One region of the Rothia sp. LK2588 genome, then DNA from elsewhere that is predicted to be linked to it. Evidence: riboswitches for the same ligand, from Rfam matches in the RefSeq annotation. Region 1 holds a riboswitch; each other region holds the start of a gene.
The links. Region 1 has a riboswitch for S-adenosylmethionine ahead of VVR12_RS10005 (plasmid stabilization protein). Riboswitches for the same ligand answer to the same signal wherever they lie in the genome.
Positions count from the first base shown of each region.

Region 1 (10,354 bases):
CCCAGCAAGGGTGGGCACCCAGAACTGCCCTTCGTAGGAGGCCTGTGCCAGCCGACGACCCGAGCGGAAGCACAACCCCAGCGGGATGAGCGTCAGCCCCAGAGGGATCAGACTCATCGTGCCGGAGATCGCGGCGAACTGACCGTGGTTGGGAATCTGCAAATGCAACGGCACACCGTGGATCAGCTGCCAAATCTGCCCCGAAAGCGTGACCACCGAAAACGCGTCGCGGTTGTCGAAGCCGTTGGCTCCCCAGACCGCCAGCAGAAGCACCGCCACCGCCACTAACGAGAAGGCCGCGGCAAGCGCTAACTCAAGGGCCCCCTGCATCCACAGGGGCATGGGAAGCCCCCGCATGGCGGGGCGGGACGCTGGGTTTTTGGTGGTGGTTTTCATCGCCTTTTATCTTGTCACATAGACTGGTGAACATGTCGAACCAGCTCAGCAATTCGTACGTACTGATCACCGGCGCATCGTCGGGTATCGGAGCGGAATTCGCCCGCGCATACGCCAGCGAGGGCTACTCCCTGGTGCTCACCGCTCGCCGCGAGCAGGCCCTGGCCGCCGTGGCCGACGAGGTGCGTTCCCGCTATGGTGTGCAGGCCGAGATTCTGCTGGCCGACCTCGGTCGGCAGGAGGACGTTCAGAAGGTGGTCGAGCGCTTGCGTTCGCAGGACGCACCGGTGGAGGTTCTGATCAATAACGCCGGTTTCGGTTTGGGGTCGTCGTTCCATCAGGCCACCACGCAGAAACACCTGCATCAGGTAGATATCTTGGCGCGCGTACCGTTGCAGCTGATGCACACCGCGATCGAGACGATGCTACCGCGCCGCCGCGGCAAGATTATCAACGTGGCTTCGGTGGCCGCGTTCACCCCCGGGGGTACCTACTCGGCGGTCAAGCGCTTCTTGGTGTCGTTAAGTCAGTCGGCCAACGCGCAATACAGCAAAGACGGCCTGCTCATCACGGCGGTCTGCCCCGGGTTGACCCGGTCGGATTTCCATCAGAACATGGGCCAGAGCGAGCCCAACCTGCCGCGGTTCTTCTGGCTGAGCCCCGAGAAGGTGGTCGCAGACGCGATCGCGGCCAACAACGATGGACGCGCCGTCTGCGTTCCCTCGGCACCCTACAAGGTGCTGGTTGCGCTCTCGCGGATCTTGCCCAGCAAGGTGAGCGCGCGGGCGATTCAGAGCACGCGCGACTACTAGTCGTCGAGGAACGGGTTGGTGGCCGCCACGCCCCAGCTCCGGTAGACCTCCGCTTTGGCGGAGATGATCTCGAGATCGTGGATGATCGCGGTGGCCGAGATGAGCCCCTCGAGGGCTGCGGTGGCCACCGGGGCGGTGGTCTCAGAGCCCACCGCGTGCAGGCCGCGTTCGGCATGGCGACCGGCCCATTGCAGGGAGATCTCCGGGGTGATCTCGAGAACGTGGGCGCCGAAGCGCGCGAGCAACTCCCCCAGCCACCGCTCGGTGGAGGGGTATGGGTAGAGTCCCTTGAGTTCCCCAAGGCTGAGCACCGAAATATAGAGCACCTTATAGGAGCGGCGGCGCAGAAAAGCTATGACCTTGCGATCGGGCTCTGCCTTGCGTATCTCTGCAAGAACGTCTGAATCCAGAAGGAGTCCGGCGCTGGGATTCATGCGGCTTTAAGCACTCCATGCTGTGCTGCGGGAATGCCATCGGGGTTAGGCGTAAGGAGGAAGTTCAGAAACTCCGACCGCTCGTGAGAGATCCGAGAGTAATCGTGAATGCTGATCGCGGAGAAACCTCCACGAACCGGAACTGAGGCATCAGAGATACGACGCTGGATATTTTCGTGGGGGCGAGCCGGTGTAGTCATGGCGACCGTGCGCGTGCGCGCATTCCTTTCGAAGTGCTCTTGTCTGTACCAGCCTGCGTTGGTAACGAAACGCGTTAGCAACGCGAATACAGACCGCTTCGTCATCCGAGCCACCCGTGAACATGGGGTTGGCGTTCAACCAAGTCGGAGCTTGACAGTTGAATCTCTTGAAGCTGATTCCCAGATTAGCGCACGTGTGCCACGTTGAAAAGTGGCGTCTCAAAATTTTTTTAATGTGATCTACGGCAAATCCTTGCCCCCATTTCGGGTGAAATTCTTACATTATGTCACCTTAAGTTCCGCGCCAACATTCCCCGTCTGACATGGGCAGACTGTGTTTCAATTAGAGACATCACTCATGGAGGGGGCCAGATTGTCGCGCATAGGAATACGCAAAATCATCGCTACCTGCGCTGTCACTGCCCTCGGGCTCAGTGTGGCCGCGTGTGGCAACCAGACCACCACGGCAGAGACCGATCAGGCCAACACTTCACCCCACAGCACCGATCTCACCGAGGTTCTACCTAGCCAGCAACAGATCCGTTCCACTGAACCGTTTGCTTATCTCATGGCGGATCCTTCAGTGCAAGATTTCACCGCCGACGGCTGGGCGACGTCCCCGGGTAGAACCGCCGCCACCCTCGAAGCGGAGGCCTCCCCCGACCCCACCCTGGCCGAGCAGGTCAATCAGCAGTGTGGTGCCTACGAGGAGGTGGCGCTGGGCCTCATTTCCACGCCGAACGCGCCCTTCACCTTCGAAGACGGCAAGCGCCGCCGCATCAACCTCGGTCAGGCCGGCATCAACCAGATCACCGGGTACAACAGCGTGGTACGCACGGACAGCGCCCAGGCGGCCGAGGATCTGCTCGAGAAGTTTTCCAACAACACGACCGAGTGTGCCAACGCGCTCAACAGCTACTACCCCACCAAACAGGGTCGCTTCGATCTACGCCCGACCACGGTCGACCATAAGTCTGGCGTGGTCACCCTGCGCGGCATGTATAACGGCGATCTCATCTTGGTCAGCCTCGCCCAGCACGGGCAATACCTGGTCAGCACCTGGTTCCGCGCGCTCGACCCCCAGGGCGTGAGCCTCATGGACGAAGCCGGGCACGTCATCGAATCCCTCACCTTGGACAACTTACAGCGACTGAACTAACCCGTTACCCCGCCCGCCGTAGCGCCTCTCGGGTACGCTGGTTAAGTTAACGTTTCGTCTACGGAAGAGGACGTCCGTGGCTAGTTCGTCGGCATTTCCAGACATCCCCGTGACCGCCGCCGAGATTATTCGGCAGGTGGGCCACGCCGCCTATTCGCGCGGCCAGAAATACATGCGTGCTGGCAACGTGGCTCGCTACACCTTCGACCCCGATACCCGCACGTTGACCGGCGAGGTCAACGGTTCCGCGGTGGCTCCTTACTCGGTCACCGTTCGTTTTCCTGCGCAGAAGACCGCGGGTTCGCTGGTTTTCTCTGCCCAGTGCACCTGCCCCGTGCGCACCGACTGTAAGCACGCGGTGGCGCTCATGCTCACCGCGATCGATCGGGCCACGAAGGTCCGCAAGGCGCTCACCGCCTCCTCAGATACGTGGCGGTCTTCGGTCGCCGACCCCACTCCCCGCATGGGCGAGTCCATGCGCGAGAAGACCGGCGGGTTAGATGCCCTCCCCGAGGACCTGCAGAACAAGCTGGCCGACTTCGGCGTCTATGCCGCCTCGAAACTGGCAGACAACACCTCCGGCACCGACACAGAGACTCAACCAGGCGCCCGCCTGCCCGAGTGGCGCAGGCGGCTCTCACACGTGCTCGCGGCGCGCCCAGAATTCGGTGACGACTCCGCCCAACGGGTCTCCGGCGCGCTCGATCTGCGGTTGCATGTGGGCAGCAAGTACGCCATCGGCCAGTCCTCCGCCGGTTTGCCGCAGGTGCAGGTGCAGGCCCGGCCGATGATGCTGGGTGCGCGCGGAACCTGGATCAAAGGCGGGTTGAGCTGGGAAGACTTTCAACGCGACCTCATCCGTGGCCACCTGAAACACAGCGTCTACCCCGAACACGAACGCTGGTTCGCCGAGTTCTATTCGGTGGTGCGGCCGTGGCAGTCGGCCTACACCTCGCACCGCGATTGGGTCTCGCTGAGCGCGGTGAACTCCTCGTTGCTTTGGCAGGTTTTGGCGCGGGCGCAGGAGATCGACCTGCCCTTCCTCATCGACGGCCAACAGGTCACCGCCGCGATGGCCCCGGCCACCGGCGTGCAGGTGCGGGTGGAAGAGATCGCCGAGCGCGGCCTCACCGACGCCGACCGCCTGGCACTCACCCCGATTCTCAGCTGGGATGACTTCAGCATCGAGACGGCGAACTGCCACAAGCTGGGTGACCCGCGCTCCGGATTTCTGGCGTTGGGCGGGCGCGCGCAAGCCGAGTACGTGGGTGCGGCACAGACCGCAAAATGGTCGGCCACCCGCGCCGCGGCCCTGGGTGATGACCGCGCCGAAGACGCTACCGGGCGGGGCGGGGCGCGTCCGGACTGGTTGCCGTCCGATTGCGACCTGCTCTTTGTGCCCCTGGCCGACCCGCTGGACCCGATGGCCGAATCGCTGGCGAGCACCGGCTCGATCGAGGTGCCCGCCGCCGACCGTGAACCCTTCCTGCGCGAGTTCTACCCGCGGTTGGCGCGAACGCTCACGCTCCACACCGACGAGGCCGGGCCCACGCTGCCGCAGGTGGCCACCCCCGAGCTGGTGTTGAGCGTTCAGTTCGACGAGAACGAACCGCATTCGGCGGCCACTAGCTGGCACTGGGAGTACCCGACCGACCCGCTGAACCCCGACGGCGAGCGCGCCTCGTTGCCCGCGCTGGGATACCCCGGCGAAGACCACGCCGAGACCCGCGATACCAAGTTCGAGTATCGCGTGCTCAAGCAGGTCAAGGCGGTGCGCCCGGTGGTGCCCTTTACCCGTCACCGCACCGAGGGCTGGGCCACGCGGACGCTGGTGGAAGACACCCTGCCCCGCTACGAAGCCATCGACGGGGTGCGGGTCGATACGCACGGCCCGGTGCCCGAGTTCAAAGAATTGGAAGAGGCCCCCGAGATCACGGTGTCGGTGGAGTCCACCGGGGACCGCGACTGGTTTGGGCTGGGGATCGCGATCAAGGCCGGCGAATGGTATGTGCCGTTCGCAAAAATTTTCGAGGCCCTCAACGCCGGTAAGTCACACCTGTTGCTGGGCGACGGAAGCTACTTCGCGCTAGACCGTCCGGAGTTTATGAAGCTGCAGGAGTTGCTCCGGGAGGCCACCGGTCTGCAAGACAAGAAGACTCCCCTGCAGATCTCCCGCCACCAGGCCGGCATGTGGGAGGAGCTGGAGGAGCTCGCGGCCTCCGTGGAGACCGTGGACGCCTGGGAGCAGCAGGTCACCGCGCTGTTGAACATCGAGAACACGGCGGTGGCCGAGGTCCCGGAGGAGCTTCACGCCGAGTTACGCCCCTATCAGCTCGAGGGTTTTCAGTGGCTGAGCTTTCTCTATGACCACAGCCTCGGCGGGGTGCTGGCCGACGACATGGGTCTGGGCAAGACCGTGCAGACCATCGCGATGTTCGCCTATGCCCGGGCACGGTGGGTCGAAAACGCTAAACCCGGTGAGACCTTCCCGCCGTTCTTAGTGGTGGCCCCGACGTCCGTGGTGCCCAACTGGGAGCGGGAGCTAACGAAGTTCGCGCCCTCGCTGAAGGTCGAGGCGCGCTACGCCTCGGAGGCGAAGTCGGCGCGTTCGCTGGCGGACGCCGCCCCCGAGGCTGACGTGCTACTCACCTCGTACGCGCTGTTTCGGCGCGAAGAAGAGGCCTACGCGGCCCTCGGCGCCGAGCGGGCCTTCTCGGGTCTGATCTTGGACGAGGCCCAGTTCGTGAAGAACGCCAAGACCAAGGCACACCGGGCCGCCCGCGATCTGCCCGCCCGGTTCAAGGTGGCGGTTACGGGTACCCCCATGGAGAACAACCTTATGGAGCTCTGGTCGATGTTTTCGATTGTGGCACCAGGGTTGTTCCCCAGCGCGCGGCAGTTCAAGGACCTGTATGCCAACCCCATCGAGTCGGGTGAAGACAAACAGGCCCTGCCGCGCCTGCGCCGCCGCATTCGTCCGCTGATGAAGCGGCGCACGAAGGATCTCGTGGCCGCCGACCTGCCTGAGAAGAACGACGTGCGGGTGGACGTGCCGCTCTCGGCCGGGCACCGCCGCGCCTACGACACCGCGCTGCAGCGCGAGCGCAAGAAGGTATTGGGCCTGCTGGAAGACATGGATAAAAACCGCTTTACCGTGTTCCAGTCCCTGACGACCCTGCGGCGGATGGCCCTGGACGCCTCGCTGATCGACGAGGAACGCTACGGCAGCCTGGAGTCGGCGAAGTTGGATTACTTGCAAGAGAACCTGCCGGAGATTATCGCCGACGGGCACCGCTCGCTGATTTTCTCGCAGTTCACCTCGTACCTGAAGAAGATCGCCGCCCGCCTGGAGACCCTGGGTATCCCCTACCTCTACCTGGACGGCTCCACCCGCGACCGTCCCTCGGTGCTGGCGGCCTTTGAGGAGGGTACCGCCCCGGTGTTTCTGATCTCGCTCAAGGCCGGCGGATTCGGGTTGAACCTCACCTCGGCGGATTACTGCTTCATCATGGACCCGTGGTGGAACCCGGCGGCCGAGCAGCAGGCGGTGGATCGCGTGCACCGCATCGGCCAGCGCAGGAACGTGATGGTCTACCGGCTGGTCTCGGCGGGCACGATCGAGGAGAAGGTCATGGACTTGAAGGAGTCGAAGGCCCAGCTCTTCGACGCGGTGGTGGACGAGGGGCAGTTCTTCTCGTCGCAGCTCACCGCGGAGCAGGTACGGGACTTGCTGACGGAGGCCGAGTAGGATGCCGCCGACCCGCTTGACCGGACGTTGCCGGTTCGCTGGCCCGGCCGCTCGGGAGTGCCCCCTCGCGCTGAGGATTCGGCCGTGGACGGCCTCAGCCTCGGCGCTTCGGACGGAGCCCTCGCTCACCGGGCCAGCGGGTCGGTAATGTCCGGGTCCGGGATAGAACCGGCGTCCGGAGCCTTAGTGCTTCTTGCCGATCGGCAGGAAGTGCATCACCAGGGCGATAATCGAGCCGACGATCAGGCCGAAGACCAGCGAGAGGCCGGTGTTGGTGAACCAGGCCAGCACGGAGCCGATGCCGCCGTGGATCGCTTCGTGGACCGCGTGTTCGATGTGGTGCACGAACTCGTAGGGGGTATGGAAGCCCAGCTTGTGCATGCCGTCGAGCAAGATGTGACCGCCCACCCAGAGCATGGCCAGCATGCCCACGAAGGAGATCACAGCCATCACCTTGGGCATGGCCTTCACCAGACCGCGTCCGAAGGCCTGGGTGGCCGAGCCCTTTCCCTTGCGGGTCAGGAAGAGGCCGAAGTCGTCCATCTTCACCAGCAGCGCCACCGCGCCGTACACACCGAGGGTGATCGCGATACCGACCACAATCAGGATCAGAGCGCGGTTGAGCAGCGGTTCGGAGGCCACCTCGTTCAGCGCGATCACCATGATCTCGGCGGACAGGATGAAGTCGGTGCGGATTGCAGACTTCACAACCTTCTTTTCGGCGTCTTCACCCTGCGCCGCGGCGGGTTCCTCGTGTGCAGACTCCTCGTGCGGCTTGATCATCTCGATCACCTTTTCGGCGCCCTCGAAGCAGAGGTAGGCACCACCGAGCATCAGCAACGGGGTCAGCAACCAGGGGATGAACTGGCTGAGCAGAAGCGCGAAGACCAGGATGATGGCCTTGTTGACCAGCGAGCCCATAGCGATCTTACGGATCATGGGGAACTCACGCTTGGGGTCTACGCCTTCCACGTATTGGGGGGTCACCGCGGCGTCGTCCACCACCACGCCGGCGGCTTTTGCGGACGCGCGTCCTGCGGCGGCGCCCACATCGTCAAGGCTTGCGGAGGCAAGCTTTGCCAGGGCGGCAACGTCATCGAGTAGGGCGGCCAGGCCACCTGCCATGGGTACTCCTTGTGTTGAGTGAAAGTTAGGATTCGTTCAAATTTTACGGTACATCCGGTTTCTCATCTTGTCGTGGCGGGACGACGGTGATCACGCCGGTAGCCGGTGAGTCCGGGTTGTGCTCGGGATAGGGAATGGCTGAGGTCTCGGGGAGCGGTTCGAAGACGTACCGCCACAACGCGGGAACGCAGGCGGTAAACACGCCGATCGCGACCATGCAGACCAGCCCGCCAACCACCGCGGTAAGTGCCGGGCCCATGAGTTCGGCGCCGAAGCCGATCACACCGGCGCCCAGGTTGGGCCCGCCGACGACGGTGACGATGAACAACCCATTCATGCGTCCGAGCATGCGGTCGGGTACGACCGTCTGGATGATCGAGGAGCGGTAAACCGACCCGAGCGCGTCGGCCCAGCCGGAGAACGCCAGCCCCGCGCAACCGGCCGCGATCGCGGGCAGGTTTTCGGTGAGCGAGTCGGAGGGCGAACGTCCGTCGAGGCTGAGTGCGACCAGCCCGAACAGGGCAAGGCCCGCGCCCCAGGCTACGTAGGAGAGGGTGAGAAATCGCCCCTGGCGTTGCACCCTGCTCAGCCACCCCGAGAAGGTCACCCCGAGGAATGAACCTGCGGCGGTGGCGGAGAGCAGCACGCCCGAGGCCGCGGTGCCGCCGCCGAACGCGGTGACCGCCAGCGCGGGGATGAGCGGTTTGGACTGGGCGAAGACCATGCCGATGAGGTCGACCACGAAGGTCATGCCGACCACGGGCACCTCCCGCACGAAGCGCAGCCCCGCGCCGATGGCGGCCAGCGGCGAGGGTTTGTCTTCGCCGGTGTGGTCGGGGCGCATGGGCGGCAGCCGGTACAGCGCCCAGAGCCCGACCATCATCGCGGCGATGTTGATGGTGTAGGTCAGCGGGTACCCAGTCAGCGCCACGAGCGCGCCGCCAAGCATCGGCCCCACACTCATGGAGAGCGTCAGCACGGTCATGTTCAGCGCGTTGGCCGCCGGCAACATCCGTTTCTTGATCAGCCGCGGAATGATCGCGCCGCGGGCCGACTTATCGATGGGCTGCAGCAGCGATTCACAGAAGATCACGGTGTAGAGCACCCACACCGAGCGCCACCCGGCCCAGGCTTGCGCGGCCAGTGCCACAGCCACCAGCCACATGCCTAGGGACGCCGCCAGCGCCACCTTGCGTCGGTCGTAGTGGTCGGCGATCACCCCGCCGTAGAGCCCGCCGATGACCAGCGGGGTCACGGCCACCAACCCGGTGAGGCCCACTGCCGCCGGGGAGCCGGTGATGTCGAAGATCTCTAGCGCGATGGCGATAGCCGAGACCTGGTAGCCCAGGGTTGAGAACATGCTTCCCAGCCAGAGCCGCCGGAAGGCAGGACTGACCTTCAGCGGGGCGACGTCCATCAGTAAGGCTGGCATAGTTCCTTAGTGTAACCGAGCACACAGGGGTAGGTTAGAGAGTAAAGCCGCAGATGAAAGAAGGATTTATATTGTTACGCACTCTCCCGCTCAACGACGGCCACACCATCCCGCAACTGGGTTACGGAGTTCACCGCATCCCGCCCGTAGACACCCAGGCCGCGGTCGAAGCCGCGTTTGAGGTGGGTTACCGGCACATCGATACAGCCACGATCTACCGCAACGAGGCCGGTGTGGGCGCGGCGGTGCGCGCCAGCGGCATCGACCGCAGCGAACTGTTCATTACCACCAAGCTGTGGAATACCGACCAGGGGTACGACACCGCGCTCGAGGCCTGCGAGCGTTCCCTCGAGTTGCTGGGCCTGGACTACCTCGACCTCTACCTGATCCACTGGGCGCAACCGGGCCTGGGCAAGTACCGCCAAAGCTGGGACGCCCTGCTCGAGTTGCGCGAACGCGGGCTGGTGCGCTCGGTGGGCGTCTCGAATTTCACCGAGCAGCAACTCGACGACCTGAAAGACTCCGGCGTGGTCCCGGCCGTGCATCAGCTCGAGCTGCACCCGAGTTTCAACCAGGCGCAGATGCGGAGGGCGAACTCCGACCGCGGTATTATCACCGAGCCCTGGGCACCGCTGGGCGTGGGTGACGATCTGAAAGACCAGACAATCGTCGACATCGCCGAGGCTCGCGGGGTGGACGCCGGTGCGGTCGTTATCGCCTGGCATCTCGCCCACGGCATGGTCCCGTTGCCCAAGACCGTCACCCCCACACGGTTGACGTCTAACTTCGCCGCCCAAGAACTACAGTTGAACCCCGACGAGGTCGCCGCCATCGATGCGCTGACCAGGGCCGACGGACGCCGCGGCCCCGACCCCGCCGAGGGCGACCTGGGCGCACCTATCTATTCCGACCGTCGCTCCTTCCGGGGTTGAGTCGATATAGTGAAAAAGACAGCTAACCTCCACGAAAGGACATCACGATGAGCACCGTAGCTAACATCGAGCTCAACGACGGCCGCGCGATCCCCCAGCTAGGATTCGGCGTGTGG
Region 1 covers NZ_JAYWLS010000004.1:301,559-311,912, forward strand. The annotation lists gene VVR12_RS09995 (DUF6350 family protein) at 1-396, opposite strand, end outside; gene VVR12_RS10000 (SDR family NAD(P)-dependent oxidoreductase) at 429-1,208, shown strand; gene VVR12_RS10005 (plasmid stabilization protein) at 1,205-1,642, opposite strand; SAM riboswitch class IV at 1,873-2,015, opposite strand; gene VVR12_RS10010 (hypothetical protein) at 2,216-3,001, shown strand; gene VVR12_RS10015 (SNF2-related protein) at 3,078-6,749, shown strand; gene VVR12_RS10020 (DUF808 domain-containing protein) at 6,933-7,874, opposite strand; gene VVR12_RS10025 (MFS transporter) at 7,918-9,306, opposite strand; gene VVR12_RS10030 (aldo/keto reductase) at 9,378-10,238, shown strand; gene VVR12_RS10035 (aldo/keto reductase) at 10,286-10,354, shown strand, end outside.

Region 2 (10,354 bases), 170 kb from region 1:
GGTACCCGCACCGAGACCAAGAACGTGAACTCGCTGCGTTCGGTGGAGCGCGCGGTCCGCTACGAGATCCAGCGCCACGCCGCCGTGCTCGACGCCGGCGAGAAGATCGTGCAGGAGACCCGCATGTGGCACGAGGACACCCGTGAGACCACCGCGGGCCGTCCGAAGTCGGACGCCGATGATTACCGCTACTTCCTCGAGCCCGACCTGGTGCCCGTGGTGACCGACTCCGAGTGGATCGAGTCGCTGCGTGCGCAGCTTCCCGAGATGCCGGCGCAGCGCAACCGCCGCCTGCAGGGGGAGTGGGGCTTCTCGGACGAAGAGTTCCGCGACGTCCTCAACGCTGGTGCGCTGGACGCGATCGAAGCCACCGTTGCCGCCGGCGCATCGGCCGCCGTCGCCCGCAAGTGGTGGATGGGCGAGATCGCCCGCCTGGCCAAGCAGCGCGAGGTGGAGCTGACCGAGACCGGTGCTACCGCGCAGACCGTGGTGGAGCTCAACCAGCTGATCGAGTCGAAGAAAATCAACGACAAGATCGCCAAGCAGGTACTCGAGTTCGTTCTGGAGGGTGAGGGCACTCCCGCCGAGATCGTCGAGAAGCGTAACCTCGCGGTGGTCTCCGACGAGGGCGCGCTCAACACCGCCGTCGACGAGGCGTTGGCCGCTATGCCGGACGTCGCCGAGAAGATCCGTGCCGGTAAGGTCCAGGCCGCTGGTGCCGTCGTGGGACAGGTCATGAAGGCCACCCGCGGCCAGGCAGACGCCGCCCGCGTCCGCGAGCTGATCTTGGAGAAGCTGGGCGTAGAAGGCTAATCAGCCGCGCCCGCTCGGCCCTAGAGCACAAGAAAGCCGGTAGGAACTTGGGGATGTTCCTACCGGCTTCTTTGGTATGAAAGGTTGGGGATGCCTTCACACCGTGATACTTGGTCACCAGAAAAGCCCTAAGTATCTATTACCGCATCACTTGTGGAGAGTTGGGAGTATATGCAGATAACCACTGTGCATCCTCAACCATCTCATTCCGAAGAACCCTTAGTCGAGGCTCTTCAAGTGATGTAATTATCCTAGGTAATGATCTGTCGCTCTTATAGCGCAGCCCGCCTCGCCTGGCGATTTAGGGTGTTTCCGCACATCAGAACGTGTCATATTTCCGTAACAGTTCGCCGGTGTCGGGTCTATTGCGGCGCCCTGGCACTAGAGATCCTTCAGATCGTAGAAGTAAATGTCTTCGTGGTAGATGGTGTCCAGGTGCAGGCTACACCGCCCCTCGTATACGGGCATCGATAATCTCGTGGGAATCGGGGAGCCATCGCTGTCTTTCACATCGCGAATGGCGATGACCTCTTCGGGGGCCGTCGCGGGGTCGTCAAAGATCAACCGAAAGAAGTTAGCTGGGCGCGGCATCATGTATTGCACCATAAGTAACCCGTTTTCCTGTTCGACCGTCGGATCAAGCTCCAGCTCGTAGCGGATGGCCATGACCTCTTGGGCTTTGAGCGGGTAATCCAGCTGAAAACAGTAAACCTGTTCTACCTCATTCCAGGAGCATGTGCCCCCTTCCAATAAATTGATTCGCTGAACCTCGTTGCTGGGGAGCACCTTCATCGAATCGACCCCGTCTTGGACAGCCAGGATAACCATGGAACATTCACACCGGTACACGCGCTGTTGGCTATCGAAGAAGAAATCGTTGAAGGTGCTGGTGATTTCGTAGCCGGGACGGTTCTGAACTTTCTGCGACTTCTCCGGGTTGCTCTTGGCGACGCTGAGATGCCCCAAGAGGCGGGAGGTTTGCTGCGGGTTGAAGTCGAAGGTTTCGGCGAAGAGCTGCACCGTGTCTGCGGTGAGTCGCTGACCGATAATCGCCCGGCGCACTCGGTCTTTATATCGATTGGGTGAGTCTTCGACCCCATAGCGCTGATTCTCGAAGGCCGAGATGGAGCGGGCGATGGCGCGATAACTGAGCACCTGGGTATCGGGTGAGATGTTCTCGGGCAGGTACTTACACCAGATCTTTTTGGCGCGAGGCGCCGCCAGCAGGGAACGCAAATACTCGCTGGCCTTATGCGTAGCGGATACCCGGGGATCGTCGGCGGGCTCGTCAGGGGTGGTCACACGGTCCTCCATCTTCTAAGGCGTCCTGATGCTTTATTCGGTTTCGGGAGGGGTAACGATCGGCCACCGGAAACCGCAGAAGGCCTGATCCATGATGGGGTAGTACATCGAGTAGTGGGTGTGGCCGGGGGTGAGATATTCCTCCAGTACCGGTTGTTCGAACAGCTCATCCCACACGCAGTGGGTGATGTATTCGGGGGCCTTCTTGAAACGGATAATGGTGGTCACCTCGTATTTTGGGTTGTTGCGCGAACCCACCCGGAAGAAGTTGATCGATTGATCTTTCTCCGGGGTGTCGGTGAGGTGAATGAGAAGGCGGGTGCGGTGTATCTCTCCGCGGCGCAACGGCCGCGGGGTTTTGATATAGACGCGGACGATGTCGCTCTCTTTATCGCGGATGCGCAACGTGGTATCGGAGGTGGTGCCGGTGACCTCTCCGCCCTCAAGCACCTCGAATTGCAACTCGTGGCCTTCGATCACCGGTCGAATCAGGGTCAGATTATCCTGCTTGACCAGGTAGGTTTCGGTGACGTCCATGGTCTGCCCTAGGCCGTACTCGTCGCAGTTCAGGATGATCTGCTGCGCCAAGACGACCCGATCGTCACTGGGTGCCTTGGAATCCGAGGGTAGCTCGAGATCGGGCGAGGGGTATAAGCCCGCCCGCTTGCGTGCCGAAACCAATGACACCCAGAGATCCTGGGTCTCTTGCGGGGTGAAGCCAAAGGCCACGATGAAGCGGTTCAGTGTGCGGTCGGTGACTAATTCACCGGCCAGCGCCCGCCGCACCGAGTCCTTGAACTGGCTCGGGTTCATCTCCTGACCCGCGGCGTCCGAGAGCTCACCGGCCATGAACGTGGCCACGGCACGCACATTCACGCCGTTGCCCCGGCGCCGCTGCACGTATTGACCCCACATTTCTCGGTAGGGCGGTTTACTCAGGAGCTCGGTCAATATCTCTCCCGGCTGGAGCAACCGTTCTCGGAAAGGCATAAAGGATTCCAATTTCTCTGCGAGGGATGTGTGTTGATCCTGGGGAAAGAGGCGTTATGCCGCCGAGAGCTGGGTGAGCGCCCACGCGTACACCCACGCCGTGTCACGCCAGCGGGTGTAGCGGCCCGATCCGCCGCCGTGACCGCCGTCCATCTCGATCTTGAGCAGGGGCGTCGGCGAACCGGGGTCGATGGTTTCGCGCAGTTTAGCGATCCACTTTGCCGGTTCCACGTAGAAAACTCGGGTGTCGTGCAGGCTGGTGATGGCCACGATCGGCGGGTACTTCACCGGGCGGATGTTTTCGTAGGGGGAGTAGGACTTCATGTAGTGGTAGACATCCGGGTCGGTGATCGGATTACCCCACTCTTCCCACTCCAGGGCAGACAGGGGAAGCTCGGGGTCGAGGATGGTGGTCAGCGCGTCCACGAAGGGCACCTCGGCGATGGCGCCGGCATACTTTTCGGGGGCCAAGTTCAACGTGGCCCCGATCAACAACCCGCCGGCCGAACCACCCTCGATGACGATCCGAGAGGCGTCGACCCATGCTTGCTCACGCAGAAAATCAGTGACGGCCACGAAGTCGGTGAAGGTGTTCTTCTTCTGAAGCTTCTTACCCTCCTGGTACCATCCGCGGCCCAGCTCGCCGCCGCCGCGGATATGGGCCACCACGTAGATCACACCTCGGTCGAGCAACGAGAGCCGAGCGTAGGAGAAGTAGGGATCCATCGAGGCCTCGTAGGACCCATAACCGTATTGCAGTACGGGGTGAGGTTGGCTCTTATCGAGATCAGCCCGGTGGATGATCGACAGGGGGATCATAGTGCCGTCCTCGGCAGGAGCCCACATGCGGTACGCGGTGTAGTCGTCCGGTCGGTACCCGCCGAGCACCGGGGTTGCCCGGCGCAACACCAGCTCTTCGGTATCGGGGTAGTAATCGTAGACCTGCTGGGGCGTGACCCACGAGGTGTAGCTCATCCGCACTACCGGGGAATCGATGCTGGTGTGCGTGACCGCGGTGGTATAGATCTCCTCGGTGAAACCGTGGGGTTCGGCGAACTCCACACCCGCACCGGACGGAGCGGCCAGTAACCCGCGCAGGCCCTCCAGCGGTGTGAGGCAGACCTTCAGCGTAGTATCTTGCCGGACGCTGGCCACCAGGTGGGTCGCGGTGAAGCTGACGGACTCAACACGGGTCTCGCTGCGATGCGGCATGACCTTGATCCACGACTGCCGGTAGGTCTCAAAGGGCTCACCGGTGGGGTAGGGGGCCAGCACGATCTCGGAGTTCAACGCCTGGTGATCGTGCACGATGACGACCCAGCGTTGGTCCCCAATGGAAAGCGGCTCGACCGCGTACTGCACCCGCTGAGCCTTCTCGATCACTACCTGCGCCGGTGCAGACCACTGGCCCACCGGCAACAGCCGAATCTCTGAGAACTCCGAGGAGTAAGAGGTGATCACCAGGTGCGTGCGGTCCTCCGACAGTGCCGCCTCCAGCCACAGGGCGGCGTCCTGTTCGGTGTAGATCACTCGATCGTTTTCGGCGGTGGGCTGGCCGACCTCGTGGACCCGGATCTCGTAGGGGCGCCAGGAATCGTCGACCACCGTGTAGACGATGTGGGTGGCGTCGGGGGTGAAGAAGGCCCCGGCGAAAATGTCTTCGATGCGGTCGGGCAGCAGCTGGCCGGTCTGCAGGTCCATGACGTACTGGGTGTAGCGTTCGTCGCCGGTGTCGTCTACCGAGAAGGTCAGACGCTGCCCGTCGAGGGAAGGATCAAAGGAGCCCAACGAGAAGAAGGAGAGGTCGCGGGCGAACTCGTTGCAGTCCAAGAGCACCTGCTCACCCTCGAGCGGCACCCCGGCCTCGATGAACGGGGGAGTAAAGCGTTCCTGAACGCTGCCCTCTTCGGCGGCGGCCACGCGGCACATGACCGGGTACTGTTCACCCTCGACCGTACGGGAGTAGTACCACCACTGGCCGATACGGGTGGGCACCGACAGATCCGTCTCTTGCACCCGGCCCTTGATCTCCTCGAAAATGGTCTGCCGCAACTCATCCTGCGCGGCGGTCTGAGCCGTGGTGAATTCGTTCTCGGCCTTCAGGTACTCGATGACCTCCGGGTTTTCCTTGTCGCGGAGCCACTCGAAGGGGTCTGAAAAGGAATCTCCGTGATGGCTACGCTCAGTCGGGATCGAATGGGGGCGAGGAGGAACAACGGGGGTCATTAGGCAGTCTCCTTCATGGACGGTCATGACAAATCTGCGAGCGCGGGAGCAATACCCTGGCCTGAACCTCGACCTGAGCGTTTCACTCACCAGCTCTAGTGTAGTTTCGCTACACCTGTTGTGCACTGAGGACGTTTGGCCTACTCATACGAAACTAACGCGAGCTCATCATGCAAACCTGGAGTGACGATGGCCACCCGAGGCTAGATGAAGAAATATGAACAGCGAATTTCACGCCGGCGCAATAAAGTTTAATCTCTTGCTCGCCGCTCTACCGGGCTGGATAAGATGAGTTTTAGGTCATGAGAGCCAGCGAAAAGCCCCAGCTTGCTGGCCGGCAACCCTCCACTCGCGGTGGGGTGCCCTGGGTGAAGACCAGGCGTAATGCAAAAGTATTGCGCAAGCGCGGGACCGATGCCCCCAGCCTTTGCGTCTGCTGGAAGTAGTGCATCCATCAAGCTCCTCTCCGGTACACCCGAGGTGTGAGGCATGCGGCCCCAACGAGTTCACTGGGAGCAACGATGAACACTCAACCTCAGACCACCGTCCCGAACCCCGAGAACCCCTCGGGTTGGCGATTCGAGACTCAACAGATCCACGCCGGTCAAAGCCCCGATCCGGCAACCGGTGCCCGGGCCCTGCCAATCTACCAGACGACGTCCTTCGTTTTTGACGACTCCGAGCAGGCGGCGCAACGTTTCGCTTTGAAGGAATTGGGACCTATTTATACCCGCATCAATAACCCCACTCAGGAGGCCGTCGAAAACCGTATCGCTGCCCTCGAAGGCGGTGTCGGTGCCCTGTTGCTGGCCTCGGGTCAGGCCGCGACTACCTTCGCGATCCTCAACATCGCAGGCGCCGGTGATCACATCGTCGCCTCTCCGTCGCTCTACGGAGGCTCGTACAACCTGCTGAAGTACACCCTGAAGAACCTAGGCATCGAGGTCACCTTCGTGCACGACCCTGGCAACATCGACGACTGGAAGAACGCGGTGCGCCCGAACACCAAGGCGTTCTTCGGGGAAACCCTGCCGAACCCGCGCGGGGACGTGCTCGATATCGAGCCGATTGCCGCCGTCGCGCACGCCGCCGGGGTGCCGCTCATCGTCGACAACACCATCCCCACCCCGTTCCTACTGAACCCCATCGCGTTCGGCGCCGACGTGGTGGTGCACTCGGCCACCAAGTACTTGGGCGGTCACGGCACCTCCGTGGGCGGCGTGATCGTGGACGCCGGCACCTTCGACTACACGCGGGACCCCGAGAAGTATCCGCAATTCAATACTCCCGATGAGGGATACAACGGGTTGGTCTACGGTCGCGATCTCGGCGCGGAGGGAGTGTTCGGGGTCAACCTCTCCTACATCCTGAAGGCGCGCGTCTCGTTGCTACGCGACCTGGGGTCGTCTATCTCGCCGACCAACGCCTTCAATATCGCCATCGGCCTGGAGACCCTCTCGCTGCGGGTCGAACGCCACATCGAAAACACTCGCCGAGTCGCCGAATTCCTTGAGGCGCACGAGGCGGTGGAGTCGGTGCAATGGGCGGGGCTGCCGTCCTCCCCGTACTTCGAGCTGGCCCAGAAATACATCCCCAACGGCCCCGGTGCGGTGCTGGGATTCACGATCAAGGACGCTGACGCCGACATCGCACAGGCCTTCGTCAATGCGCTCACCCTGCACTCCTTGTTGGTCAATATCGGTGATGTGCGCTCGCTGGCGGTACATCCGGCCTCCACGACGCACTCGCAAGCCAGTGAGGAGGAACTGTTGGCCCTCGGCATCAACCCCGCTTTCGTGCGGTTGTCGGTGGGTATCGAACACATCGATGACATCCTCGATGATCTGCGCCGCGGCTTCGCCACCATCGGCCGCTAACGATCTGCACCGCGTATTCGATCCGAACCCATTCCAGGAGTTTCATGTCTGCACAGCTGTTGGTTGAGAAGAAGGCCGTTCGCGACGACGGTGTCTTGGATTTTGCCCAGGTGGGTGAGGTGCCCCTCGAGTCGGGTGCGGTGCTACCCGAGGTGACGATCGCCTTCGAAACCTGGGGACGGTTGAACGAAGATGCCTCCAACGCGGTGCTGGTTCTGCACGCCTTAACCGGAGACACTCATGTCTCCTCGGGCAGGGTCGGGCCCGATACAGACCTGTGCACCGCGGTGCAGGCGGCAGCGCCCGGATGGTGGGAAGGCACCGTGGGGCCGGGGTGCGTGATCGACACCGACCGCTACTTCGTGGTGGCCCCGAATATCCTGGGAGGTTGTTACGGTTCCACCGGGCCGTCGTCCCCCGCGCCCTCCTCGGTGGACCCGAACCGTCGCCCCTGGGGGTCACGATTCCCTCGACTGACAGTGCGCGACACCGTGGTAGCCGAGAAAAAGCTGGCGCAGATGCTGGGTATCGAGCGTTTTCAGCTGGTGGTCGGTGGTTCTCTGGGCGGCATGCGCGCTCTCGAGTGGGCGTTGATGTATCCGGAGGCAGTGGCGTCCTGCGCGGTCATCGCCTCCGGCCCGTCTGCCACCGCAGACCAACTGGCCTGGGCGCAGGCGCAGGACTACGCGATCACGATGGATCCGAACTTCGCCGGGGGTGACTACTACGACGGTCGCCCGCCTACTGAGGGGTTGGGGCTGGCACGCCGCATCGCGCACACCACCTACCGTTCTGCGGCGGAGCTGCACCATCGCTTTGGACGCGAGGCGCAAGACCTCGAGAGCCCGCTGACCTGCCCGATGACGCGAGGGGAGCGGGGCCGGTTTAAGGTCGAGTCTTACCTCGACCACCACGCGCGCAAAATCACCGACCGCTTCGACGCCAACAGCTATCTGGTGATCAACGGGATTTTACGCAGCCACGACGTGACCCGCGGCCGGGGGAGCCTGCGGCAGGCGATGGCGCACTCGCAGTGTCGCTGGACGATCGCCGCGGTGGATTCCGACCGGTTGTTCTACCCCTCGGAGTCTGTGGTGTTGGCCGCCGCCCTGCCCGATCCGACCGAGGCCATCCTGATCAACTCGCCCTCGGGGCACGACGGGTTCTTGATCGAATCGGGACAGGTCAAGGCGGTGCTACAGGCGGCGGTGGCGGCACTGGACGAGTGAGCGGGGCGGATACTTGTGAGGTGCATAGCCTCCGGGCTTATGTTGTAGTTTTAAGGCACTATCACCGGATTTAAGGAGCGCCATGGAACACCTCGTTGAATATGCCAACCGCCCTGAGGAACGGGAAGACAGCCACCTGGTGTTGATGCTGCACGGTTACGGTTCCAACGAGCGCGACCTGCTCGGTCTGGTTCCCTATCTGCCCGCCAAGGGCTTCACCTATGCCGCGATGCGCGCCCCGCAACCGGTCGGCGCCACGCTCCCGGCCACGGCCAGCAGCGCGGCGATCCCCGGTGCGGCCTTCGGTTACCAGTGGTATCCCCTGGATCGCTCACTGAATACGGAGTTTCACGCTATTCGCTTGGCCACCGATTATCTCGAGGAATTTCTCTCTTCGGTGGCAGACACCTACCGTTCCGTCACCCTGCTCGGTTTCTCGCAGGGCATGGCGATGGCCACCAGTCTGGCCCGCCGCACCCCCTCCCTGCCCAGCGCCATCGTGGGTCTTTCCGGGTATGCCGTGCCCGATGACTCAGACTACTTCCGCGATGACGAATTGGCGCAGGCGCAGTTGCCGGTCTTTTACGGCCGCGGCGACGCCGATCCGATCATCACGGAGTCCCTCGTGGAATTTACCGAGCGCTGGTTGCCCTCCCACGCCCAGGCGGAGACCAAGGTTTACCCCGGTCTGCAACACTCGATCAACGCCGAGGAGATGCGGGACGTGGCGGAGTTCCTGACTCGGGTGCACCAGCAATAACGTCATATGACGAGAAAAATGTGACAGGGAATACTGGCATGGGTAGGCTGTCTCACACCTCACCGTTCATACACATCAGAGGACAATACCCGTGCCAGATCACAATTCACTGCACACGATGTCCCCAGAAACTCAGGGGATACGTATCTCAAAACCCCAATCGAAAATACTCAAAACCCTTGGCGCACTCGTCGCGGTAGCAGCGATCGGAACCGCCACGGTCGGATCAGTGCGAGCGGCGGACGAGGGCACCAGCCTGACCTCGTCGCTGACCATCGTCGCCCCGGCGGCCGCCGGCGGTGGGTGGGATACCGTCGCGCGAGAAATGCAGCAGGCCCAGCGGGCTCACTCCATCGTCAATAACATCCAGGTCATCAACATGCCCGGCGCCGGAGGCACCATCGCGCTGAACAACCTCGGCAACCTCTCCGGCCAACCGCAGAACCTGATGGTGGGCGGAACCGGCCAGCTTGCGGCGTCCATCCAGTACGACAGCGAGGTCACCTATGAGGACGTCACGCCCCTGGCCGTCACCGTCGAAGAGATGGACGTCATCGTGGTGCCGGCGAACTCACCCTATAAGACCCTCGACGATCTGATGGCCGCCTGGAAGAAAGATCCCTCGAAGGTGCCCTGGACCGGCGGCGGCTCCTTCGACCGGCTGGTGACCGCCGAAATGGCCATCGCCAACGGCATCAGCCCCGACGACATGATTTACGTCAGCTCCGACGGCGGCGGCGAAGCCACGGCGGCGTTACTCAACGGCACCGCACAGGTCTCCGCCAGCGGTTACCCCGACACCATCGACCAGATTGAAGCCGGTCGCCTGCGCGCGCTGGCACTGGTCTCCAAAGAACGCCCCGAAGGCGTGGACATCCCCACCACCGTTGAACAGGGTGTGGACGTCACGCTCACGAACTGGCGGTTGATTGCGGCTCCCGGTGGCATCAGCGCCGAGGAAAAATCGCAACTGGAATCAATCGTCCGCGACACCGTCAACACCCCGGAGTGGGACGAAGCCATCTCCCGCTACCACTGGAACGAGAACCTCATCATGGGTGATGACCTGCAACAATTCTTGAAAGACGAACACGACCGGATCGCGAAACTCAACGAGGAGCTGGGACTGTGAGCGCACCGAATATTCCCGTTCATCA
Region 2 covers NZ_JAYWLS010000004.1:126,712-137,065, reverse strand. The annotation lists gene gatB (Asp-tRNA(Asn)/Glu-tRNA(Gln) amidotransferase subunit GatB) at 1-813, shown strand, start outside; gene VVR12_RS09290 (hypothetical protein) at 1,195-2,115, opposite strand; gene VVR12_RS09285 (hypothetical protein) at 2,149-3,066, opposite strand; gene VVR12_RS09280 (S9 family peptidase) at 3,160-5,331, opposite strand; SAM riboswitch class IV at 5,630-5,743, shown strand; gene VVR12_RS09275 (O-acetylhomoserine aminocarboxypropyltransferase/cysteine synthase family protein) at 5,853-7,208, shown strand; gene VVR12_RS09270 (homoserine O-acetyltransferase) at 7,253-8,437, shown strand; gene VVR12_RS09265 (alpha/beta hydrolase) at 8,520-9,197, shown strand; gene VVR12_RS09260 (tripartite tricarboxylate transporter substrate binding protein) at 9,289-10,329, shown strand; gene VVR12_RS09255 (tripartite tricarboxylate transporter TctB family protein) at 10,326-10,354, shown strand, end outside.
Region 2: linked by a shared signal. The riboswitch ahead of VVR12_RS09275 (O-acetylhomoserine aminocarboxypropyltransferase/cysteine synthase family protein) and the one ahead of VVR12_RS10005 (plasmid stabilization protein) in region 1 are both predicted to bind S-adenosylmethionine.

Region 3 (10,354 bases), on a different contig from region 1:
GGCTTGTGAACTGTGTGCAGTTTTATGACGGTCGGTTACCTGCACCGCGGCACGCCCGCCCGCTCCAAGATCGTGCGGAGTATCTCCGGATACCCCTGGACGTCCCGCCAGCGCACGCGGATCACCCGCCACCCGGCCGCCTCTAAATCCCGTTGCCGGCGGTGTTCGGCGTGACGCCTCCCTATCGGTTCCCCGCGAGAGCCGGAGTAAGTTTGCTCGCCATCCACCTCGAGGATGACCCGGGCACCCTCCCAGAGAAAGTCGGGGCGGTACCGGTGGCCGTTGCACCAGACGTCCTTCTGTTCGGCGGGCGGCGCCAAGCCGAGTTCGTGCATCGTCCATCGCGCCAGCGTTGCGGCGGGTGACTCCGCGAAGGGGCTCATGACCTCGGCCACCGCGCGGCAGGTGCGGCAGCCGCGGCCGGTGACGCGCTCCAGGGCGTCGCGGAGCTCCTGCACCGTGCAGAACCCCTGCGACAGCATGAAGTCAGCGATGCAGAGGGCCTCGGTCACAGGCAGAATGCGCGCACAGTCGATCACGGTTTGGATCGGATCGGTAATCCGCAGGCCGTGGTACGAGGTGGCGCGCGCACAGATCGCTCGTCGCCCGCTGTGGAGGACGATGCGAGCGCGCGAATGGCTGTAACACCCGGGAACGCTCAGGTGCACGTGCCGGGGCCGCGTGAGCAGGGGCGCTCCGTGCCAGAGCGCGGCCGATTCGTGGCTGAGCACCGCGCCCCGCACCGACTTCACCGCGGCCACGTGGTGCGCCCAACAGCGTTCTTCGCGGTTCCACCCCGACCAGTCTTCGGTATCGGCAAATACCCCGGGGCGCACCTTCGTCAGCAACCCGATCTGATGGCGCCTGGTGATTGTAGAGGGGGCGAGGCCTGCCTGTTCTAGTTCCCGGCGGGTGCGGACCTTCTGGACGATGGCTGAGTTCATGAAAATCAGTGTGCGGGTGACGCTTCGGCGGGAAAAGCTTGTGGACACATGATGGGCATAAATGACGGTGATACGAGTGCTCACCCCACGGCACCGAAGAAGTCACGGCATTAATGCATCGTCACACTCAGCAAAGAAAGTTCATCTGCGTCACAATCTTGGGTCCGCAATCAGCCCGCGACTACTTTAAATAACTGACTAAACCATCCAGAGCGACCGAGAGACCTGGCTCTACGACGTCGCAGCAACCTTGCTTTATGCAGCTAAAGCAGTGGTGCTAACGCCAGTGACGATGGAGTGATTACATGAGTGCACCCCCGCTTACCCATACCCTGCGGACCCAGGCCTGCAGCATTAGCTTCGACCAGGTAAGTAAGTCTTTTCCGTCTCGTCACGGTCAGTCCACCATCCTCGAGAACGTGACGTTTACCGTTGAGCCCGGTGAGATCGTGTCGATCATCGGTTCCTCCGGTTGCGGCAAGTCCACTTTGCTTCGCGCGGCTGCCGGCCTGGGACGCGCCACGGCAGGTTCCGTGCGCATTGACGGTGATATCGTGACCGGTTTGGATGACCGAGTCGCCATTGGTTTTCAGGAACCTCGCCTGTTGCCCTGGCGCACCGTGGAGAAAAACGTCGCGCTCGGCCTACCCCGTGGCACCGCTCAGGTTGAGGGGCAGGAGACCATCGGGAAACTGCTCGAACTGGTGGGTCTCGCTGCGTACAAAGATCACCGCCCGCGCGAGATCTCTGGTGGTATGGCACAGCGTGCCTCGCTGGCCCGCGCTCTAGCCCGCGCTCCCGGCGTCCTTCTTCTGGACGAACCCTTTGGCGCATTGGACGCACTGACCCGAATCAATATGCAAGACCTCTTGTTGGATGTCCATTATCAAGACCCCACCACAATCTTGCTGGTCACTCACGATGTAGACGAGGCCCTCTATCTCTCCGACCGCATCATCGTGCTGGGCAAGGCCGACGAAAATACTCCCGCAGCCATCACTGAAGTGGTCGAGGTTCCTGGAGGTCGCCCCCGCGAACGTTCCGACACTCGCCTTACCCAACTTCGTCATCAGTTGCTGGCAGAACTCGGTGTCGACACTCACTAACACACAGCCTTTGAAGGATTTTTATGATGTCTCTGAATACTCGTTTTGCCGCTTCCCTTGCTAGCGTCTCTGCTCTTTCTTTGCTTTTGACCGGTTGCGTTACCGGTGAAGGAACCGGCAACGGATCCGTAGCACCTGCTTCCCAGGCCGATTCAACGGTCACCATTGACTACGCAACGTACAACCCCCTCTCGTTGATTATCAAGGAGAAGGGTTGGTTGGAGGCCGCGTTGAAGGACGAGGGTAAAGAAGTCGAATGGGTTAACTCGGCCGGTTCCAACAAAGCCAATGAGGCTCTACGCTCGGGCAACTTAGACGTGGGATCCACTGCCGGTTCTGCGGCTCTGTTGGCCCGCTCCAATGGTTCCCCCATCAAGGTGATCGACTTGTACTCGCAACCGGAGTGGTCGGCTATCGTCACTACCGGTGATTCAACTATTACTTCGTTGAAGGACCTCGAGGGTAAGTCGGTGGCTGTCACCAAAGGCACTGACCCCTATTTCTTGTTGTTGCAGGCTTTCCAGGCCGAGGGCGTTGATAAGAACTCGGTGACAATCCAGAACCTGCAGCACGCGGATGGTCGTAGCGCTCTTGATAACGGTCAGGTGGACGCGTGGAGTGGCCTGGACCCGATCATGGCAGCCGCCGAAGTGGAGTCTGGTGACAAGCTGATCTACCGCAACCTAGACTTCAATACTTACGGTTTCTTGAACGCAACCGAGTCGTTCATCGAGTCCGACCCAGAGTCCGCCCAAACCGTGGTTGACGTCTACGAATATGCTCGCCAGTGGGCTCACGATCATCGCGAAGAAGCTATCTCAATCTTTAAGGACAAGGCCGGTATCAATCGTGAGACCGCCGAGGTGGTCTGGGAACGGTCCAACCTCGATATCGATCCGGTTCCCGGTGAAAAGCAGGTCAAAGTACTTGAGGGTGTTGGCCCGATCCTGGTGGAGTCCGGTGACGTCCCCGCCCAGACAGACATCGATAAGGCCCTGGATTCTATTGTCGAACCTAAATTCGCCGAACAGGCTGACCCAGCACGCGCCGCTGAGGAGGTCAGCAAGTAATGTCAGTTTCTACTTCTGCGACTCCCACCCAAGAAACTTATAACTACGGAGGGAACACTCCAGCCGCGGATTCCCCACCGAGCCAAGGTGTGTGTCCTGCCCCGGATCAGCGACCGTCGCGTGAGAACCGCCCCGGGCGGGGTTTCCGGGGCATCGGCCTGCTAGGTGCTATTTTGCCCATCGCGTTGCTCCTGCTCTGGCAGTACCTGAGCTCGACCGGCGTCTTCACCTCGGTTCAGTTGCCGGCGCCGTCCAAGGTGGTCGCAGCCGGAGCCGATCTGTGGGGACGCGGCGAGCTGGGATTGCACGTTGCTATCTCAACGCAGCGTGTGGTGCTTGGCTTTCTGATCGGCGCGGTGCTCGGTCTGGTACTAGGTGCCCTAACTGGCCTGTCTCCCAGGGCTAAGATCCTCATCGGGCCTACTATCGGCGCGATTCGAGCCGTCCCATCTCTGGCGTGGGTCCCTCTACTGCTTCTATGGATCGGTATCGGTGAAGACTCGAAGGTGACGCTGGTGGCGATCGGTGCTTTCTTCCCGGTCTACACCACCGTTTCTGCCGCTCTAACTCACGTCGACCCCAAGTTAGTTGAAGCCGCCCGTTCCTTCGGAATCCGCGGGGTGAACCTCTTCCGCACAGTCCAGCTCCCGGCTGTTCTGCCTGTCGTGGTGTCCGGTCTGCGCTTGGCACTGGCCCAGGCGTGGTTGTTCCTGGTCGCGGCTGAATTATTGGGCGCGTCCATGGGTCTGGGCTTCTTGCTGACCGACTCGCAGAACAACGGACGCACCGACCGACTTTTGCTGGCGATCGTCCTGCTGGCCATTCTGGGTAAAATCACCGACGCTCTCGTCGGCCTCTTTGAGGACTGGGTCAAGCATCGTTTCCCCAGCAACTAATTAACCACCAAACTAGACACCCCTACGTCAGCAACCGATGGGAGACCCCGTGGCGCGTCCTGCGAACTTCACCTCTTCCGACCCGTTCAACCCGACCCCGAACCCGGCACTGGAATCCGATCAGGCGCGCGTGAGGTTCTGGGCGGAGCAGGCCAAGGCGCGCATCACCTGGGGCGAGCTGTGGGAGGAAGAAAACACCCACCGCTTCGTCAAGCCGCGGCGCACCGGCGTGGATAATAACGGCGCGCCGCAGTACAGCGTCCCCGAGATCACCTGGTTCGTCGGCGGCACGCTCAATGTCGCCTATAACTGCGTGGACCGCCACGTGGAGAACGGCAACGGCGATAAGGTCGCGCTCTACTTCGAGGGTGAGCCCGGGGATCGCGAGCAGCTCACCTACGCCGAGTTGCAGCGCCGCGTGGCCCGGGCCGCGCACGGCCTGGAGAAGCTGGGCGTGCAGAAGGGTGACCGCGTGGTGATCTACCTGCCGGTCATCCCCGAGACCGTCATCTTCACTTTGGCCTGCGCCCGCATCGGCGCGATTCACTCGCTGGTCTTCGGCGGTTTCTCGGCCGAGGCGCTGAAATTCCGTGTTGAAGACACCGGCGCGAAGGTACTCATCACCACCGACGGCCAGAACCGGCGCGGCATGGTCGTGCCCGTGAAGGTCAATGCTGACGACGCCTGCTCCGGGGAGAACAACATCGAACACGTGATCGTGGTCGACCGTACCACCGGCAACGACGCCGCCCGCGCCCAGGTCCCGTGGACCTCCGGCCGAGACGTCTGGTACCACGAACTGATCGCCGACGTCCCCGACACCCACGAAGCTCCCCTGCACGACGCCGAAGACCCGCTCTTCATCATCTACACCTCGGGTACCACGGGGAAGCCAAAAGGCCTGGTGCACACCATGGGCGGGTACCTGGTGCAGACGGCGTACACCCACGCGCTGCTCTTCGACCTGTTACCCGACGTGTGCGACGAAACCGGTGTGCGGCGCCCTGACGAGTTGAGCACCGTTAACGACCCCGCGAAGGTTGCCTCGACCGTGCACTGGTGCACCGCCGACCTCGCCTGGGTCACCGCGCACACCTACGAGATTTACGGCCCGCTGGTCAACGGCGTGAGCGAGGTGATTTTTGAGGGCACCCCGAACACCCCCACCTTTGAGCGCCATTTCGAGGTGATTGAGCGCTACGGCGTGACCAACTACTACACCGCGCCCACGCTGATCCGGTCGCTGATGGGTGCCTTCCCGAACGGCCCCGAACCGGGCAAGTTCGACTTCTCGTCGGTGCGCCTGCTGGGTTCGGTGGGCGAGTCGATCAACCCCGAGGCGTGGCGCTGGTTGCGGACGCACGTGGGCGGCGGCACGGCCAGTTTCGTCGATACCTGGTGGCAGTCGGAGACCGGTTCGACGGTCTGCTCGCCGCGGCCACACGACCCGCAGTTCGCGGCACCCGGCACGTTCCCCGAGGGCGCACCGCACACCGCCGTCAAGCCCGGTTGCGCGACGCGGTCGGTGCCCGGCGTCTCGACCCGCGTGGTGAACGAGCACGGTGAGACGGTCGCACCCGGTGAGCAGGGCCTCATCGTGGTGGATAAGATCGGCCCCTCGATGGCGCGCACCGTGTGGGGCAACCCGCGGCGCTACCTGGATTCCTATTGGCGGCACTTTGGCGAGCGCGGCTGGTTCCTGGCCGGCGACGGTGCGAAGGTCGACGAGGAGGGTGACGTGTTCATCCTGGGCCGCGTGGACGACGTCATTAATATTTCGGGCCACCGACTCTCGACGATTGAGATCGAGTCAGCGCTGGTCTCTCATGCAGCCGTCCAGGAGGCGGGCGTCTGCCCAGTTGAGGACGAACTGACCGGTCACCAGGCGGTGGCTTTCGTGACCCTCTCGGACGCCGGCCGCGAGCTCACCACCGAGCAGCTGCACGCCGCGCTGTGCGATCACGTGCGGGCGGAGATCGGCCCGATCGCCAAGCCCAAGGACGTGGTCGCGGTGGCGGACATCCCGAAGACCCGTTCGGGCAAGATCACCCGCCGGTTGTTGAGCCAGCTCTACCAGGGCAAGCCGCTGGGCGACCGCTCCTCGTTGCAGAACGAGGAGGCGCTGGCTGCGATCGAGCGGGTGCTGGCGGATCGGGTGACGGCATGAAAATAGCCCGCGAAGCTCGCATGTGGCTAGAACCGATTGCGAAACTTCTACGGGCTATTGCTGAACTCTGGTGGTTTTACTTCCAGATCGTCCGGCGGATCCGCTCGGAGAGCGAGTAAGAGGCGCGGCGCTTGGCGTAACCGAAGGGGTTACGCACGGCGGCGCTGATGTGGAGCGCCTTCTGCACGGGACGCGGCAGGTAGTGGCGTCGCGCGGAGTACTTAGCGCTCTGCCACGGGTTCAGTGCGCGGTAGAGCTTCGGAGGCAAAAAGGTACGTGTAAAAAATCCCATGGCTATAATTATACGTATACTTAGCATCTAAGGGAAGTTCCCCCGCGCAAAACCCCCTTTGCGCGCCTCTGGAATATGAAAAATCCTTAATAAACACCCATTACACTCAGACTCAACACTCATCCCTTCGAGAGGTAGCCATGTCAGATCCATTTCCCACTACCGCGCAACCGCCCACCGTCGCCCTCGTCCTCGCCGGCGGCAAAGGGTCTCGCCTCGCGCCGCTGACCGACGCGCGCTCCAAGCCCTCGGTCTCTTTCGGCGGCAGTTACCACATCATCGACGTGGTGCTCTCAAACCTGGCGCACTCGCAGCTACGCGACGTCTGGATCGTGGAGCAGTACCGCCCCTTCACGCTTAACCAGCACCTCGCCAGCGGGCGTCCGTGGGACCTCGACGGCACCCGCCACGGCCTGCGCATTCTGCCGCCCGCCGAAGGACGCGTGGAGGAGGGTTTCGCCTCCGGCAACGGCCATGCGCTCTATCAGCAGATCCCGATCCTCGAAGCCTTCGGCGCCCAGAACGTGGTGGTACTCTCCGCTGACCACCTCTACCAGCTGGACCTGCGTCCGGTCATCGACCAGCACAACCGGCTCGGTTCCGATCTGACCGTGGTCACCACAGAGATCAGCGAAGACCCATCGCGCTACGGCATGGTGCAGGTCGACGACGACCAACGGGTGACCGCCTACGACTACAAGCCCGAAACCCCGAAGGGCAAACTCGTGGCCACCGAAGTTTTCGTCTTCAACGTCGCCGCGCTACGCCGCGCCGCCGACGAGATGATCGAGGAGTTCAAGAACCACGAAGACGAGGACGACGCGCTCGGCAACTCGCTGGGCGACTACGGCGAGACCATCGTCCCGCACCTGGTTAATACCGGAACTGTTCACGAATACCGCCACCGCGACTACTGGCGAGACATCGGAACCCTCGACTCTTTCTACCAGGCTCACATGGAGCTCATCGAGGGCAAGGGACTTGACCTAGACCGCCCCGGCTGGCCGGTCATCGCGCATCACGAGACCTACTCCCCCGCCCGCTTCGGCGCAGACGCGCAGGTCAGCGAGTCGATCATCTCGTACGGTTCGCAGATCAACGGCACCGTCGAGCACTCGGTCATCGGGCCGGGCGTGACCGTTGAAAAAGGCGCCCGCGTCTACCGCTCGGTCATCTTAGGTGACACGACCGTTCCGGCCGGGGCTGACCTGGAATCGGTGATTGCCGATATCGCCGCAGAGATCCCCGCCCGCAAAGTCGGCGCCACCAAGCCCGGGCCCGGGAACATTACCGTGCTGGAACCGAAGGATCGCGGACCTAATGCTGAAGGCGAAGACCAGACGACCGGGCATTAAACCCGGCTAACCATTACGATAAAGGGGCTATGGAGATTCTCGACCCCGACCTCGTGTTCCGCATCGTAGACGTCGCTGCTATCGTGACCAACGGTTTGCTCGGCGGCGCGGTCGCGCGCGCCTTCCGTTTCGATCTGCTCGGATTCGTCTTGCTCTCCGTAATCACCGGCATGGGCGGCGGCATGATCCGCGACATCCTGTTGAATTCGGGGCTGCCGGTGGCGCTGACAGACTCGGCCTATTGGGCGGGCGCGCTGGTAGCGGCACTGCTGGCCTACACAATCGATCTCGGGACGCGCTGGGCGAGCTGGATGCTCATGATCGTGGACTTCATCGGCATGGGGTGTTGGGTAGCCACCGGCACCATCAAATCGCTGAGCCTGGGTCTGCATTGGTTGCCCTCCATCGGCATGGGTGTGATCACCGCGGTGGGTGGCGGCATGATCCGCGACGTCATGGTCAACCGCATCCCCTCGATTCTGGGCGGCAGCTCGCTCTATGGAACCGTGGCGATTGTGGGCGCGATCGAGACCGTTATCATCACCGGCGTCTTTCGCATGCCCAATGTGGCGATGGCCGTCTCCATTGCATCGTGCATGGTGCTCGGCATTCTGGCTCGGGTGCGCAATTGGCAACTACCGGCACCAATCACCCTGAAGGTTCCGCGCCCGCGGCTGTGTTCGAAGATCCGCGATCGAGTGACGAAATCGAACGATAACTCCAGCTGGGAACCGGGTCAGCCATTGACCGAGAATCTTCAAATTCTCACCCCCGAGATGCTGAAGGACGACCGCACCTGAGGTTTTATAGACACTTCATATATTCACTGTCGTTTGTATATATATTCATTTTATGTGGCGGGTGTTTTGCGCTGAATGGTACAAAAAATTTTCCAAGTATCGTTTAAGGTTTGTTCAACAAAAGCTCTGACATGGGGTTTAGCGGCGATGTCCCCTAAATAGTTGGGGCTACTTACCGTTTCAAAGTAAAGTAAAATTTTTGCACACACGCGGTATTCAGCTTCACAATAATTATTGTGTAACCGCAAGACAGAGCCACAATGACCGCCGCTTGAGTTATGCACACAGAAATTTCTCAGATTTTTTGAGGGACTCTACTGGTTATCATTTGAACCGTTATGGCGGTATAGTTATAAGCGTCAACCAGAAAGATTGACTTTCCTTGCCAATACGTAAGGAAGAGCGTCGTGTTTCTTACGGGTTCCGCTCGTGGGGTTAAACCCAGAGCATCTTTGAATTCCGGCCCGTTCGAAACGTTCCCTTGGGGAAGGGAACACGCTCATCATCAATCGATCCTCGTGAGACGCCCGCACTTGGGGAAGTAACGGTGTCGCTGAAAGACGAGTCATGCAACTTGGGGAAGTTGCTGATCTGATTGATCTATAAGGATCCGCGCCCATCGGGGGATAGGCGCGGATCCTTCTTTTTAATCTTCATCGCCGAGGGGCGGTTTGATCGCAGAGGGGCCGCTTCATCGCCGCTACCCCACCTCTCCTTGCGTCGAAAGGCCGCTTCACCTTCGAAAGGCCGCATGTAGGACGGCCCCTCGAAAGGGACACGGCCCCTCGCGCACCAGCGTCCACAAATCGGGAACTCGCGAATCACCCGAAACGAATCCTAAGCCTCGCTGGTGTACTTCGCGCGGGCAATAGAAAACACGCCATAGAGCACAAAGCCCAGGGCGACCACAATCAACAGCACAGCTCCGAAGGGCTGCTGGCCGATCGTGCGCAAGGCGGAGTCCAGACCCGAGGCCTTCTGCGGGTCGGTGCTGAACCCGGCCCAGATGACCATGATGCCCAGCACCGCGAACGCCAAACCGCGGGCGATGTACCCGGCCATGCCCGAGAGGATGATCGCCGAACCGACCTTGCCGCCGGTGCTTCCGGCACGCAGTTTTTCTTCGAATCGTTTGGTGACACCGGCGTACACGTTATACGCGCCCACACCGATGATGATCAGGCCGGCAATCGTCAAGAGGATCACACCGCCGGGCATCTGCATGACCTTGGCGGTCACCGAGGTGGCCTTCTGCCCGTCGGAGCTCGAACCTCCGCTGGCGAACTTAAAGGTTGAGATCGAGAGCGAGAGGTAGACGATGCCCAAAATAACGTTCTTCGCCTTGTCCTTCGTTTCCTCAGAGACGAACAACCCGCAGAGATGCCACAGGCCCAGGCCAACCAGGCCCACCGTCATGACCCACAGCAGCACCTGTCCACCCGGTGTCGAAGCGATCTGCGCCATCGCACCCGAGTTAGAGGCCTCTCCCCCGCCAGACCCGGTGGCGACTTTCAGCGCGATCCACCCGATCATGATGTGTAGTAAGCCGGTCACCACGAAACCGATGCGGGCCGCCCAGGTCAGTGCGGGGTGATCGGCCGCCTTACGTGCGTGACGATCGGCAGAATTCTTCAAATGTAGGCCAGTATTACTTTGCATAAAAACTATTCTGGCCCGGCACACCCCGCCTAGCGAGCATCAACTCTCCCTAGGCGCGCAACTGC
Region 3 covers NZ_JAYWLS010000003.1:234,856-245,209, reverse strand. The annotation lists gene VVR12_RS08175 (DUF559 domain-containing protein) at 36-944, opposite strand; SAM riboswitch class I at 1,145-1,243, shown strand; gene VVR12_RS08170 (ABC transporter ATP-binding protein) at 1,250-2,050, shown strand; gene VVR12_RS08165 (aliphatic sulfonate ABC transporter substrate-binding protein) at 2,077-3,120, shown strand; gene VVR12_RS08160 (ABC transporter permease) at 3,120-4,016, shown strand; gene VVR12_RS08155 (AMP-binding protein) at 4,066-6,183, shown strand; gene VVR12_RS08150 (hypothetical protein) at 6,260-6,475, opposite strand; gene VVR12_RS08145 (glucose-1-phosphate adenylyltransferase family protein) at 6,616-7,830, shown strand; gene VVR12_RS08140 (trimeric intracellular cation channel family protein) at 7,860-8,630, shown strand; gene VVR12_RS08135 (DUF1206 domain-containing protein) at 9,468-10,289, opposite strand; partial or broken gene VVR12_RS08130 (CoA-binding protein) at 10,339-10,354, opposite strand, start outside.
Region 3: linked by a shared signal. The riboswitch ahead of VVR12_RS08170 (ABC transporter ATP-binding protein) and the one ahead of VVR12_RS10005 (plasmid stabilization protein) in region 1 are both predicted to bind S-adenosylmethionine.